Regions from separate parts of the Neobacillus sp. GCM10027624 genome, predicted to be linked through region 2. Evidence: riboswitches for the same ligand, from Rfam matches in the RefSeq annotation. Region 2 holds a riboswitch; each other region holds the start of a gene.
What was found. Region 2 has a riboswitch for glycine ahead of ACFQZ9_RS16355 (amino acid permease). Riboswitches for the same ligand answer to the same signal wherever they lie in the genome.

Region 1 (4,683 bases), on a different contig from region 2:
TCCTTTGATAAAAAAATATATTGGAAACATCTTAATCAGTATTACAACCGGATGTTTGATCGCCATTTTTTCTTCATTGGGGCTTTCTAAACTTATTCATTTAAATTCAGATTTTGTTGTAAGTATCCTGCCAAGATCCATTACGACACCTATTGCCATTGAAGTATCAAAGGAAATCGGCGGACTGCCTACTTTAACAACCGTTTTTGTCATATTGACTGGAGTAGTTGGTGGTGTTGTGGGCCCGATGGTGATGAAGGGATTATCGATAAAAACGCCTATTGCCAAAGGTCTTGCACTTGGAATGGCTGCACATGGTGCTGGAACGAATAAAGCGATGGAATATGGTGAACAAGAAGGAACCTTTTCAACGCTTGCAATGATTTTTGCTGCTTGGATTACCCTGATTTTTGGCTTTTCCCTCATTCCTGTATTAATGAACTTTATCCATTTACAATAAAAAACTGCCTTTCAAATGGTCGAAAGGCAGTTTTTCCGATTTAAATCAATCACTTAACCGGAACAGTGGTGCCATATCCTCGCGAATATGGTGTATATAGAAATAGTCATTACTCGCCGGATCGTAAACATAATCCTTTTTCCAAACCTCGATATTCGCAATAATTTCTTTTATTGCATGAATAAACAACCAAATTTCCTCATTTGTCATAATCGGATGCAAGGAAAATCGGACCCAGCCAGGTTTTGTAGATAGATCTCCATGGTTAATTTTATCTGTTATTTGCTTTGAAGCAGGTTGATCAATCTGATATAAATAATGACCATATGTTCCGGCACATGAGCATCCACCCCGGACCTGAAAGCCAAAACGATCATTCAGCAAACGAACAATTAAATTATAATGGATATTTTCAATGTAAAAAGAAATAATTCCTAAACGGTTTTTTAAATGACCGTCTAATATGTGAAAGGTTGGAATTTTTTCAAGCTGTGGTAATAGGATTCCAAGCAGCTCTTTTTCTCTTTTTAATATATTTCCAACGCCCATTTGATCTTTTAAATTCACGCAAAGGGCTGTGCGAATTGCTTGCAAAATTCCAGGTGTTCCTCCATCCTCTCTGAGTTCAATATCTGGATAATAATGATGCTCCCCCCAGGGATTGGTCCATAGTACAGTTCCTCCCCCCGGATGGTCCGGTACCTGATTTGAATAAAGCCTTGAATCAAAAACTAATACCCCGCTTGTTCCCGGCCCTCCTAAAAACTTATGCGGCGAGAAAAATATCGCATCTAACTTTTCTAAAGGATCTTCCGGATGCATATCGATTTTGACATACGGTGCAGATGCAGCAAAATCGATAAAACATAATCCTCCATGTTGATGCATGATTTTTGCTAATTGATGATAGGGGGTTTGAATTCCCGTAACATTCGAACAAGCCGTAAAAGACCCTATTTTCAATGGACGTTCACGATATTTCTGGAGAAGCTCCTCCAATTGCGGAACATCAATCTCTCCGGTTGAGCTAGGTTCTAAAATGACAACCTCCCCGATGGTCTCAAGCCACGTAGTCTGATTTGAATGATGCTCCATATGGGTGATAAAAATAACGGGGCGCTCTTTTTCAGGAATTTGCAAATACCCTCTTAACTGTTCGGGGACCCGCAACCCTAAGATTCTCTGAAATTTATTCATAACTGAGGTCATCCCAAAGCCATCAAGAATAAGCGAATCCCGTTCATCCGCATTTACATGCTCTTTTATAATCTTTTTTGATTGTTTATAGATAGCGGTCATCATTAAACTCGTTGTATTGGACTCAGTATGGGTATTTGCCATAAATGGTCCAAATACCTCAGATATTTTCCGTTCGATTGGACGGTAAAGACGCCCGCTTGCCGTCCAGTCCGTATAAATGATTTGCTTTTTTCCATAGGGCGTTTCATATTCATGATTGATTCCGATCACTTGAGAACGAAATCTTTGAAAATATTCCTCCAGGTTTTCTGGCAGTGTATAGGTTTTACTGCCGATCATGGCGGTGATCATCTGCTTCACCTCTCCTCTATCTGTTAATCAATATATGCAAGGTGAAGGAATGCGGGTTCAAGTTCTTATACATCATAAAAAGCAGCTTTATATCGTAAAAGCTGCTTCCATCGGGATATCTTCTTACCTATGAAACATTCAATTTAGCTGATTCTTTCCGAGTGACTTCATCAATTTTTTGGATAAACATTTGAAAAACCTTTCGTTTCTCTTCAAGATCTCGTATGTACACCTTTAGTTGGTTATAACTTTCCTCAAAAGGTTTATGGTACATTTGCCGAATACTTTCGATGATCTCCTCATTTACCGTTGATTGAATCACTTGTTTCGTAATGTTATATTTATATGAATATACCTTTAACTCCTGCGCTACCTCTTCATATTCTTTGTCGATTTCACCAAGGAAATTGGATATATCCTCTTTCCACTCTTCCAATGATTTTTGTAAATATGATTTTACTAGTGTCTCTTCCATAAAACCACCGCCTTTTAGTCTTATATCTTAGTATAGCGGTGTTTGTTTACATAATAATTTCTGTCCGTTTACAATATAATTATTTTTAAATCAACAAAGACTTAACAAATTGTTAACATTTTTTTCATCCGTTTTTAATCGTTTCCGGTTATTATCTTTATTGTAGGTCAAAGTTGTCCGGGCTTAAAATACTCTGGTTAGGAGTTCACATGTTGGAGTGAGTTTTTGGCTATGATGCTAAGCTCGAACAACGGCCACACAAATTCTACATATTTTTCTTATTGACTGAAATCTTTTTCCTTGATAAGATTTGTTTAATTCAATATAGCAGGCTATGATGGTTGTGGATCACACTATAACCGGAGCAGCTTCTGGAGAGACCGCGCATTTGCGGCGCCGAAGGATTCACAATCTCAGGCAAAAGGACAGAAGAGAAAGTTGTACATAAAACTACACACTCTTCTTTTACCGTGAGATTGGATCTATCCAATCTTTTTTTTATTTTATTCATAGAGGTGGAAGAAATGGAGCGAAGACGAGCAGTTGTAAGTGTAATTGGAAAGGATCAGGTAGGAATTATTTCAAAGGTAACAACCATTCTTGCAAACAACAACATGAACATTCTTGATATCAGCCAAACGATTCTACAGGATTTTTTCACCATGATGATGATTATTGATGTTACCGGAAAGGTAAATTTAAATAGATTAAGGAATGAATTGACCCTTGCCGGTGAAGATATGGGATTAAAAATCAACATTCAGCTTGAGGAAATTTTCCAAGCGATGCACCGCGTGTAAAAGGGAGAGATCGTTATTATGACAATTGCAATGGATGAAATCCTACAGACGATTCGCATGGTTCAAATGGAAAATCTTGATATTCGTACGGTAACGATGGGCATCAGCCTCCGGGATTGTGCCGATTCTGATTTTGAAAAAATGAATATGCGAGTCTATGAAAAAATCACGAAATACGCACAAAACTTAAGAGAAGTGGCCGAGGAAACCGAGAAGGAATTTGGAATTCCAATTATAAATAAAAGAATTTCCATTACACCGATTGCTGAAATTCTCGGCAATGCAACAGCGGAACAAACTGTAGAGCTCGCGAAAACGCTTGACAAAGCGGCAAAACAATTAGGAATTGATTTTATCGGCGGCTTTTCTGCACTTGTTCATAAAGGAACCTCAAAGGGTGACGAAACATTGTTAAAAGCCCTTCCGGAAGCACTGAGTGTAACGGAGCGTGTTTGCTCTTCTGTTTCGGTTGCAACCACCCGGACAGGGATTAATATGGATGCCGTTAGAGAAATGGGTTTTATTATTAAAGAGGCGGCTGAAAGAACGAAGGATCAAAACGGGATTGCCTGTGCGAAGCTTGTTGTCTTTTGTAATCCCGTAGAGGATAACCCTTTCATGGCTGGAGCTTTTCATGGAGCAGGGGAAGGCGAAGCAGTCATCAATGTTGGTGTAAGCGGTCCAGGGGTTGTTTTGAGCGCATTGAAACGCTACCCAGATGCTGACCTAGGCGAGGTTTCTGAAATTATCAAGAAGACAGCCTTTAAAATTACTCGTGCCGGTGAGCTGATAGGCAGAGTGGTAGCCAACCGGCTTGGTATTCCGTTTGGGATTATGGATTTGTCATTGGCCCCAACAAATGCTTTAAATGATAGTGTTGCCGAAATTCTTGAAGAGATTGGACTCGAACGAGTGGGAACGCACGGGACGATTGCAGCACTTGCACTAATGAATGATGCTGTGAAAAAGGGTGGTGCCATGGCGAGCTCTTATGTAGGTGGATTAAGCGGCGCTTTTATCCCCGTCAGCGAAGATAACGGGATGATTCGCGGTATTATCGATGGCGCACTAAATTTATCGAAGCTTGAAGCGATGACTTGCGTATGTTCTGTTGGTCTAGACATGATTGCGATAACAGGCGATGCAGCTCCTTCAACTCTTTCAGCAATGATTGCGGATGAAGCTGCCATCGGGATGATCAATAAGAAAACGACCGCCGTCCGGGTAATTCCGGTTCCGGGAAAAAAGGAAGGCGAAATGGTCGAATTCGGCGGCCTCCTTGGCAGAGCACCTGTCATCGGAGTGAACCCATTTAGCTCCCAAAAACTGATTAATCGCGGAGGAAGAATCCCAGCTCCGCTGCAGGCACTGATTAATTAAAACAAAATGGATGAGGG
Region 2 (4,683 bases):
AAAGTCAATCAATATTTTAAAGGTGAAATTGGTAATTTTTACAAAACTATAAAGAAGCCATTTCTAAAAAACGAATTACATTTAAAAAAAGAATAAAAATTATCACTTTGTGGAAAATGATAATTAGTGTTAAGAAAATCGGGCACCTCTGAAACGAAAGAGTCATGGCCTGAAAAAGGAGCTGATAGCATGGATGAGCAAAAGAAAACTTATTATATAGATGTTGGTACAGGGCATATAACGCAAAATGCAAGAAGTTCAACCTGGAGCTATAAAATTCAAGCAACCGATGATGAAATTACCGAGCTGCGTGAATTATTTGATCAAAACTATTCTACTGAATGGGATGCTTTTATCCGCGCTCATATTCCCTTTGTCGAATATCATCATGATCGTGAAAATCACCAGTATGACAGCACGATTCAACAAGTATATGGAATTATTTATAAGCTTGGAGATGAAGAAGCAAAGAATCATATTGGGAATATGAATATTTTACCAAAAGATGAATAACAAAAGGAAATCCTTATCCGCATAAAGATAAGGATTTTTTGTTTTAAGATAATTGATTATAATGGAAGAATCAATGGATATAGGCGGTAATGAAATGATAGAGTTTATTGATCAAAATGGGAATAAAGTTGAGTTATCCTTTTCCAAAAAAAGCTTTCCCGACGAGGCAAAGCATGTGCTGGTCATTTGTCAATATAAAGATTCCTGGTTATTAACCTGTCACAAAAGACGTGGTCTCGAATTTCCGGGAGGTAAAAGAGAGGAAGGAGAAACACTTGAAGAAGCAGCACGTCGAGAGGTTCTTGAAGAAACAGGGGCCCATCTAGGGGAGGTTAAGAGAATCGGGGAATACAGGGTAATCGACCCAAAAGGTCCTTTTGTAAAGGCTATTTTTTGGGGAATTGTAAGCACGTTAAACAAAACGAATACCTATTATGAAACCAATGGCCCTGTTCTTGTAAAAGGGGATCTTTTACAGCTCAGGTTTGGTGATGAATACAGCTTTATTATGAAAGATCGAGTCGTGGAAGAATGCCTTCAAGTTCAAAATAGAAAAGAATAGCGGCATTGGATGTGAAGACTGCTATTCTTTTATTTTTATAAAAAATTTTGAATTTTCCCTAATAACTGAATTGACAAAAAAACTAGTTTGTGAGAATATAATTTTGTGAATCCGCTTTCAATTATTTAATTCTTCAAAAACAATAGAATATTTTTACGGTTGATTGTATTGGGAGAGAGTAACGAATGTTGCCGCCGAAGGAGCAAATTCCATAAAAGCCTTGGAATAAATCTCTCAGGTAATAAGGACCAATACATGACGTAGCTCTGGAGAGTGCATATTTCTTTATATGCCACCAAAGGGGATCTGCTTTTTTGGCAGGAAACTTTCAGGTAAAAGGACAGAGAAGGTAGAAATAGTGCCTTCATCTGTCCTTTTTTTGTTGTGAAAAAGGAGGCAAAGGAAATAGGTGGACTTACTGGAAAATTATGAGGGTGTATTCACGGTTTGAAAAAAATTAGGAAAAGAGGGGAATCAATGCAAGAACAAAAATTAGATAGAGGTTTAAAGAACAGGCACGTTCAGCTAATCGCCATTGGCGGAGCAATAGGAACGGGGTTATTTCTTGGGGCAGGAAAATCTATTCATTTGGCAGGACCTTCGATTTTATTTGCTTATATGATTACAGGTGTCATTTGCTTTTTAATTATGCGTGCACTTGGCGAACTACTCTTAACCAATTTGAACTATCATTCATTTGTTGACTTTGTGAGAGACTATTTAGGTAATATGGCAGCCTTTATCACTGGTTGGACCTACTGGTTTTGCTGGATCTCCATTGCCATGGCTGACTTAACAGCGGTTGGTCTTTATACCCAATATTGGTTTCCTAATGTACCACAGTGGATGCCAGGATTAATTGCCCTTGTTATTCTGTTAGTTATGAACCTTACAACTGTTAAACTTTTTGGTGAAATGGAATTTTGGTTTGCATTAATCAAAGTAATTGCCATCTTGGCTCTAATCTTCATCGGTCTTGTCATGATTATTAAAGGCTTTTCTACTAATTCAGGGCCGTCTAGTTTCAAGAACTTGTGGAGCCATGGCGGCATGTTTCCAAATGGAATAAATGGGTTTATTCTCTCATTCCAAATGGTCGTGTTTGCCTTTACAGGGATTGAACTTGTTGGCCTTACAGCGGGCGAAACGAAAGATCCGGAAAAAGTTATCCCAAAAGCAATCAATAATATCCCAATCCGTGTTTTTATTTTCTACCTTGGCGCACTATTTGTAATTATGAGTATTTATCCTTGGAATGCCATAAATCCGGCGAAAAGCCCATTTGTCCAAGTCTTCGTAGCGGTTGGTATCGCAGCTGCTGCCGGTATCGTTAATTTTGTCGTGCTTACATCCGCGGCTTCAGCTTGTAACAGCGCTGTCTTTAGCACAAGCCGGATGGTTTACTCACTGGCCAAGGATAAAAATGCACCTGTACCATTCGCAAAACTTACTTCACGAAAAATACCTTCAAATGCATTATTCTTTTCAACTGTTGTCATTCTCATTGCCGTAATTTTAAACTATATCATGCCGGAAGGAGTATTTACACTAATTACAAGTATTTCTACGGTATGTTTCATCTTTATTTGGGGAATTACTGTCATCAGTCATTTAAAATACCGTAAAGTAAGACCTGATTTGGCAAAAGTAAATAAATTCAAGTTGCCGTTTTATCCCGTTTCCAATTACTTAATCCTTGCTTTTCTTGCATTCGTTCTTGTTGTCCTTGGGTTAGCGGAAGATACTCGTGTTGCCTTGTTCGTAACTCCTGTTTGGTTTATTATGCTAATTGCTATTTATAAGGTACGGAATCTAAAGGAAAATCATGCAGATCCAGTGAATCAGGAAAAGATTGCAGAAAATTAACAGCAAACGATAAAAGATCTTAATTACCTTTTGTTGTTATCGCTTTCAAAAATTATATAAAAAAAGCTTGACGTGAATTATGTTAGCGATTATTCTGAAAATAATAATAAATAGAGCGGATGACGGTTGTGGGAGAGTGCAATTTAACACGCCACCGAAGGAGCAAGTTCCAAAAAGACCCTTGGAATAAATCTCTCAGGTAGATGGAACCATAACTGGACGCAACTCTGGAGAGCGCATAATTAATATGCCACCAAAGGGGAAGGTTCTTTTCGTAAAAGGAACTAAACTCTCAGGTAAAAGGACAGAGAAGGGTAGAGCAATCTTTATGCTACCCTTTTCTGTCCTTTTTTGCGTGCAAAAAAGTGAGTGTTTCTATCGATTTACTTGGAAATAAAAATCTTCAGTAATTAGCAAGATAAATTCCATGTTTGAAACATCAAAGGGTAGTTGAACCATTAAAAGGAGGACTAGAAATGGGATTACAACAAAATGATTCAACTATTTTTGAAGCAATTAAGAAAGAGCAGGAGCGTCAGCATCAAACATTGGAGTTAATCGCTTCTGAAAACTTTGTAAGCCAAGATGTATTAGAAGCAATGGGAAGTGTGATGACGAATAAATATGCTGAAGGCTATCCAGGAAAGCGTTACTATGGTGGATGTGAATTTGTTGATATAGCAGAAAATACAGCGATTGATCGCCTAACAAAGCTGTTTGGAGCAAAATATGCAAATGTTCAGCCACACTCAGGTGCACAAGCAAATTTTGCAGTATTCTACGCATTGTTGCAGCCTGGTGACAAGGTCATGGGGATGAACCTTTCACATGGCGGGCACTTAACTCATGGGAGCCCTGTTAGCGTTTCAGGAAAATGGTTTGAAATCGTCTCCTATGGTGTGAGAGAGGACACTCAATTGATTGACTATGATGAACTAGAAGAGATTGCAAAAAGGGAAAAACCAAAATTGATCATTGCGGGGGCAAGTGCTTACCCTAGAGTAATTGATTTTGCACGCTTTAGACAAATTGCTGATCAAGTTGGTGCAAAATTCATGGTGGACATGGCACATATTGCAGGACTTGTTGCAGCTGGTCTTCATCCATCACCAGTTCCATTTGCCGATGTTGTAACAAGCACTACGCATAAAACGCTCCGAGGTCCGCGCGGCGGAATAATTTTAACCAACGATGAAGACATCATAAAGGCCATTAATAAATCAGTGTTCCCAGGGATACAAGGCGGTCCGCTCATGCACATAATTGCGGCCAAGGCCGTTGCTTTCAATGAAGCACTGCAGCCAAGCTTTAAGGAATATGCAAAACAGGTCATTGAAAATGCAGCAACACTTGGCGAAACATTAAAAAATGAAGGTGCTGCCCTTGTTTCTGGGGGAACGGATAATCATATCGTTCTTTTAGATTTACGTCCGTGGAATTTAACAGGAAAAGAAGCAGAAAAATTATTAGAAGAAGCGGGCATTACCGTAAATAAAAATACGATTCCATTTGACCCGGAAAAGCCGTTTGTTACGAGCGGGATCCGGATGGGAACAGCAGCTCTGACAACACGCGGAATGAAGCAGGAAGAAATGGTGCAAATCGGGAAAGTCATTGCCGCTGTTCTGAAGAGTAAAGGGGACAAAGTCGTGCTTGAGAAAGCAAAGGAAACAACAAAAACGATTTGTGGAGCCTATCCGTTATTTCAACAAGCTGTAACAGTGTAAGAAAGGGGAAAATTG
Region 3 (4,683 bases), 400 kb from region 2:
AATCCGGAATTTTGGGCGTTAGCTTTATTTTCGATAAGCGCTCATGGAAATCTTCGACCATTTGACCATTTATTAGCTGCAAACCAATCGATTTAAAAATATCTCTTTTTCGATCACACTGGTAGGATATTTTCACATTCATACAAAGCCAAGGTAATAATGGTGTTTGTCTATTATGCAAGCTGTGATTTTCATAAAGCCGAATATAACCTGCAAGGTTTTTTGTAGAAGTAAATATTTGATGCAATCTAGGTGATCCCAAATATATGGTTTCCCCTTTTACATGATCAGGTGCCCGCTGTTGGTCTGTAATAAAGGTAAGCTTCATCGGATTCGGAATTCCGCCTGTTTTCTCAAGATAATGCCAGTAAAAGGGGCGATTCATCAATTCTTTATCAAGTTCAATCGTTAATTGAGTAGTTAAATATCCAGGTTGGTTTTCGACAATTTCACATTCGTTGGCTTCAAAATACTTTATTAAAAAGTTATGAATTTCCTGCTGCTGCATGTGAATCTCCTTCCTTTATGTCTCTTGCGAACTCAATCATCGATGAGAGGTTTTCCATTTTTATCCTCATTTCCCCTTCGGAAGAAGATTGCCCAAATATGTCGATTAAATGGTCCTCGATATTACCAAAATCAAGTTTTGTTAAAATATCATCAAGTTCGCCAATTACCTTTTCAAATAAATCAATTTTTTCGTATAGAAGTTTTAAAATATGTTCTTCGACCGTATTTTTGATGGCAAAATTATAAATCATCACATCTTTTTCTTGGCCGAGACGGTGAATCCTGCCAATTCGCTGTTCCAGTCTCATAGGATTCCACGGTAAATCAAAATTAATGATATGATTACAGAATTGAAGGTTAATCCCTTCTCCACCGGCTTCTGTTGCAATTAAGACTTGAACATGCTTTTGAAAGAGTTCACGCATCCAGTCTTTTTTACCGCGTTTAAAACCTCCCCTGAACGGTACGGAAGAAATTCCATGCTGTTTTAAATACCATTGCAAATATAATTGTGTGGCCCGATATTCTGTAAAAATAATGACTTTGTCATTTACCTTCTGAATTAATTCTAGCGCTTTTTCAGCTTTTGAGTTTTGCTGGACGGCCTCAACTTTTTTAATCAAATAATTAATTTGTTCTTCAAAGGCAGGAGATGGATTTTCCTTTTTTTGCAGCATGTTTTTTAGTGTATAAAAAACGGCTTCGCGGCTGCTGCATGCTTCTCTTTGTAATGTCATCACAGAAAAGGCACTTGTTTGAACCCAATCTCCTTCACTTCTTAAATCATTAATGGCCTCATATAGATCTTTTTCTGATGATGAAAATTCAATTGGAATGGTTTCAACATGCCTTTTGGTCCATTCAATCCCGGTGTCAGCTCTCCGATTACGAATCATTACTTTATTGACTAATTCCTTTAAATGCTCATTATCATTTAAAGAACGGGCGTCCCGTTTATATTTTTCATAAAAGGCTGTCTCGCTTCCCAAATGCCCCGGTTTTAAAAGGGATACTAGGTTGAAGATTTCTTCAATTCTGTTTTGAATCGGGGTTGCTGTTAACAATAAACAAAATTTCTTTTTTAAATTTTGAACAAACTCATAGTTTTTCGTTTTGTTATTTTTCAGCTTATGGGCTTCATCGATGATAATAAGGTCATAGTTTTGATTGTAAATAATATCGCGATGCGGATTTCGTTTTGCGGTATCAATGGAGGACACCACCACATCACATTGTTCCCATACATAACTTTTTCTTTGCGAAATCGCCGGAATAAAAAATTTGCTATTTAGTTCCATTGCCCATTGTGTAACCAGGGAAGCAGGGACTAGAATCAATACCTTTTTAACCAAACCGCGAATCATGTACTCTTTTAAAATAAGACCAGCTTCGATGGTTTTACCTAGCCCAACCTCATCAGCGAGAATTGCTTTTCCATTCATGTTTTCAATGACTTGTTTAGCTGTTTCGAGCTGATGGGGAAGGGGAGTTAAATGCGGCAGATGGCTGGGTGCCTGCAGTCCCTCAAATTCGGGGATGACAAGATGTTTTTCAACCTCAATTGCAAGTTTAAAAAGATCCCAATTTCCCCATGGACCATCATGTTCAATCCTATGTAAAAAGTCATCCTGCCAGGAGGAATCGAATTCTATGTGAACAGACATGGTTTTCCAGCTCCTTTTCTGTCAGATACCTATTGCTCAAAATATCATTTTAGGGTAGGATGTTAGTAGCTTAGAAAGTTTTAAATTTTTGTAATAAAGTAAATGATTTTGAAGATGTATTTATTTTAGTATTACCCATATGGAAAATATTATAAATGCGGATGATAACAAGGGGAGAGACTACTCGTGTAGCGCCGAAGGAGCAAACAGAAATGTGAATCTCTCAGGCAAAAGAACTCTTGTTTGACGCAGCTCTGGAGAGTGCTTCAGTTATATAGGAGCCACCAAAGGGGAAAGCCAATATCGGTAAACTTTCAGGTGCAAGGACAGAGACCTTCTTTAATTTAAAAAGGGGGGGCTCTGTCTTTTTTTCTGGGGAAAAATATCTTAGAAAAAATGTAAAACTTATTCTAGAGATATAACGTCTCTTATGGGTATGTTTTCTCTACGCACCATCTTGTTATTTTTTTAATAAAATTTTCTGAAAAAGGGGAATTCAATATGGCTGATTTAAAACGCACTCCATTATTTGAAACCTACAAGCAATACGGGGGTAAGACAATCGATTTTGGCGGCTGGGAGCTGCCAGTCCAATTTTCAAGCATTAAGGAAGAACATGAAGCCGTTCGTACAAAAGCAGGTTTATTCGATGTATCTCATATGGGGGAAGTTGAGGTTAAAGGACCTGACAGCTTATCCTATTTGCAAAAAATGATGACGAATGATGTTTCTAAACTGAAGGATGGCGGCGCTCAGTACACAGCGATGTGTTACGAAAACGGCGGTACAGTGGATGATTTGCTTGTTTATAAAATGGAAGATAATCATTATCTACTCGTGGTAAATGCCTCCAATATTGAAAAAGATTATAAGTGGCTTGAAGACCATCTTGAAGGTGATGTTACCCTTAAAAACTTGTCTGAACAAACAGCTCAACTGGCCATTCAGGGACCACTTGCAGAAAAGGTACTACAGAAGTTGGTTAAAGAATCCGACCTAAGTCAAATTGGCTTTTTCAAATTTCAGCAGGAAGTAAAAATTAATGGCAAAACGGCCCTTGTTTCTAGAACTGGTTATACTGGGGAAGATGGGTTCGAAATTTATTGTAAGTCAGACGATGCGGTTGACCTTTGGAATGCTATTTTGGAAGCAGGTAAGGAAGAAGGAGTTCTTCCTTGCGGATTGGGCGCACGTGATACGTTACGCTTTGAGTCCGTTTTACCGCTTTACGGTCAAGAACTTTCTCCTGAAATTTCACCACTAGAAGCAGGAATTGGTTTCGCTGTAAAGTTAAATAAGGAAGCAGATTTTATTGGTAAAGAGGCATTAAAAGAACAAAAAGAAACTGGTCTTCCTAGAAAAACGGTTGGGATTGAAATGATTGACCGTGGTATTCCACGTCATGGGTATTCCGTTTATAAAGGGGAAGAGCTCATTGGTGAGGTTACTACAGGTACGCAGTCCCCAACATTAAAGAAAAATATCGGGCTTGCACTTATTCCAACACAATATGCCGAATTAGATGGTGAAGTTGAGGTTGAAATTCGCGGAAAACGTTTAAAAGCAAAAGTAATTCCAACACCTTTTTATAAAAAAGAAAAGAAATAATGGAAGGGAGTTAGGTTTATGAAACATCGCTATTTACCTATGACTGAAGAAGATAAGAGAGTAATGCTTGAAACCATTGGCGTTTCCTCCGTTGATGAACTTTTTAGCGATATCCCGGAGCAAGTACGTTATAAAGGTGAATACAACATTAAAGCTGCTAAATCAGAGCCTGCTTTAATGAAAGAACTACTTAAAATGGCAGATCGTAATGCAGACTTGAAAAGAAATGTTTCTTTCTTAGGAGCAGGCGTTTATGACCATTATATGCCTGTTATTGTCGACCATGTTATCTCACGTTCAGAATTCTATACAGCCTATACACCATATCAGCCTGAAATTTCTCAAGGGGAGCTTCAAGCAATATTTGAATTCCAAACGATGATTTGCGAATTAACGGGAATGGACGTTGCCAACTCTTCTATGTATGATGGCGGAACAGCATTAGCTGAAGCAGCAATGCTTAGTGCCGGTCATACAAAACGAAAAGTAATTTTAGTTTCAAATGCGGTTCATCCGGAATATCGTGACGTACTTAAAACCTATGCAAAGGGTCAGAACTTAAGCGTAGTTGAAGTACCAGTAATAGACGGTCTAACAGATTTAAATGAATTAAAAGGCTTAGTAAATGCCGATGTTGCTGCAGTTATTGTTCAATATCCAAACTTTTTTGGCAGAATCGAACCATTAAAAGAACTAGAAGAAATCATTCACGCCAATAAATCAATGTTTGTCGTATCAAGCAATCCACTATCTCTTGGAGTATTAACACCTCCGGGCAAATTTGGTGCTGATATTGTCATTGGGGATGCACAGCCTTTTGGTATTCCATCCGCATTTGGCGGTCCGCACTGTGGATACTTTGCTGTTACTGAAAAACTAATGAGAAAAGTTCCGGGTCGCC

Region 1: linked by a shared signal. The riboswitch ahead of ACFQZ9_RS24035 (ACT domain-containing protein) and the one ahead of ACFQZ9_RS16355 (amino acid permease) in region 2 are both predicted to bind glycine.
Region 3: linked by a shared signal. The riboswitch ahead of gcvT (glycine cleavage system aminomethyltransferase GcvT) and the one ahead of ACFQZ9_RS16355 (amino acid permease) in region 2 are both predicted to bind glycine.

Annotation. Positions count from the first base shown of each region.
Region 1 is NZ_JBHTHD010000014.1:38,220-42,902, reverse strand. It holds gene ACFQZ9_RS24050 (LrgB family protein) at 1-460, shown strand, start outside; gene ACFQZ9_RS24045 (aminotransferase class V-fold PLP-dependent enzyme) at 506-2,011, opposite strand; gene ACFQZ9_RS24040 (hypothetical protein) at 2,139-2,486, opposite strand; glycine riboswitch at 2,848-2,925, shown strand; gene ACFQZ9_RS24035 (ACT domain-containing protein) at 3,011-3,286, shown strand; gene ACFQZ9_RS24030 (PFL family protein) at 3,305-4,666, shown strand.
Region 2 is NZ_JBHTHD010000011.1:27,283-31,965, forward strand. It holds gene ACFQZ9_RS16345 (hydrolase) at 190-513, shown strand; gene ytkD (RNA deprotection pyrophosphohydrolase) at 587-1,075, shown strand; glycine riboswitch at 1,235-1,336, shown strand; gene ACFQZ9_RS16355 (amino acid permease) at 1,553-2,941, shown strand; glycine riboswitch at 3,159-3,259, shown strand; gene glyA (serine hydroxymethyltransferase) at 3,418-4,668, shown strand.
Region 3 is NZ_JBHTHD010000011.1:428,746-433,428, forward strand. It holds gene ACFQZ9_RS18445 (YqhG family protein) at 1-508, opposite strand, end outside; gene ACFQZ9_RS18450 (DEAD/DEAH box helicase) at 486-2,174, opposite strand; glycine riboswitch at 2,336-2,423, shown strand; gene gcvT (glycine cleavage system aminomethyltransferase GcvT) at 2,676-3,782, shown strand; gene gcvPA (aminomethyl-transferring glycine dehydrogenase subunit GcvPA) at 3,801-4,683, shown strand, end outside.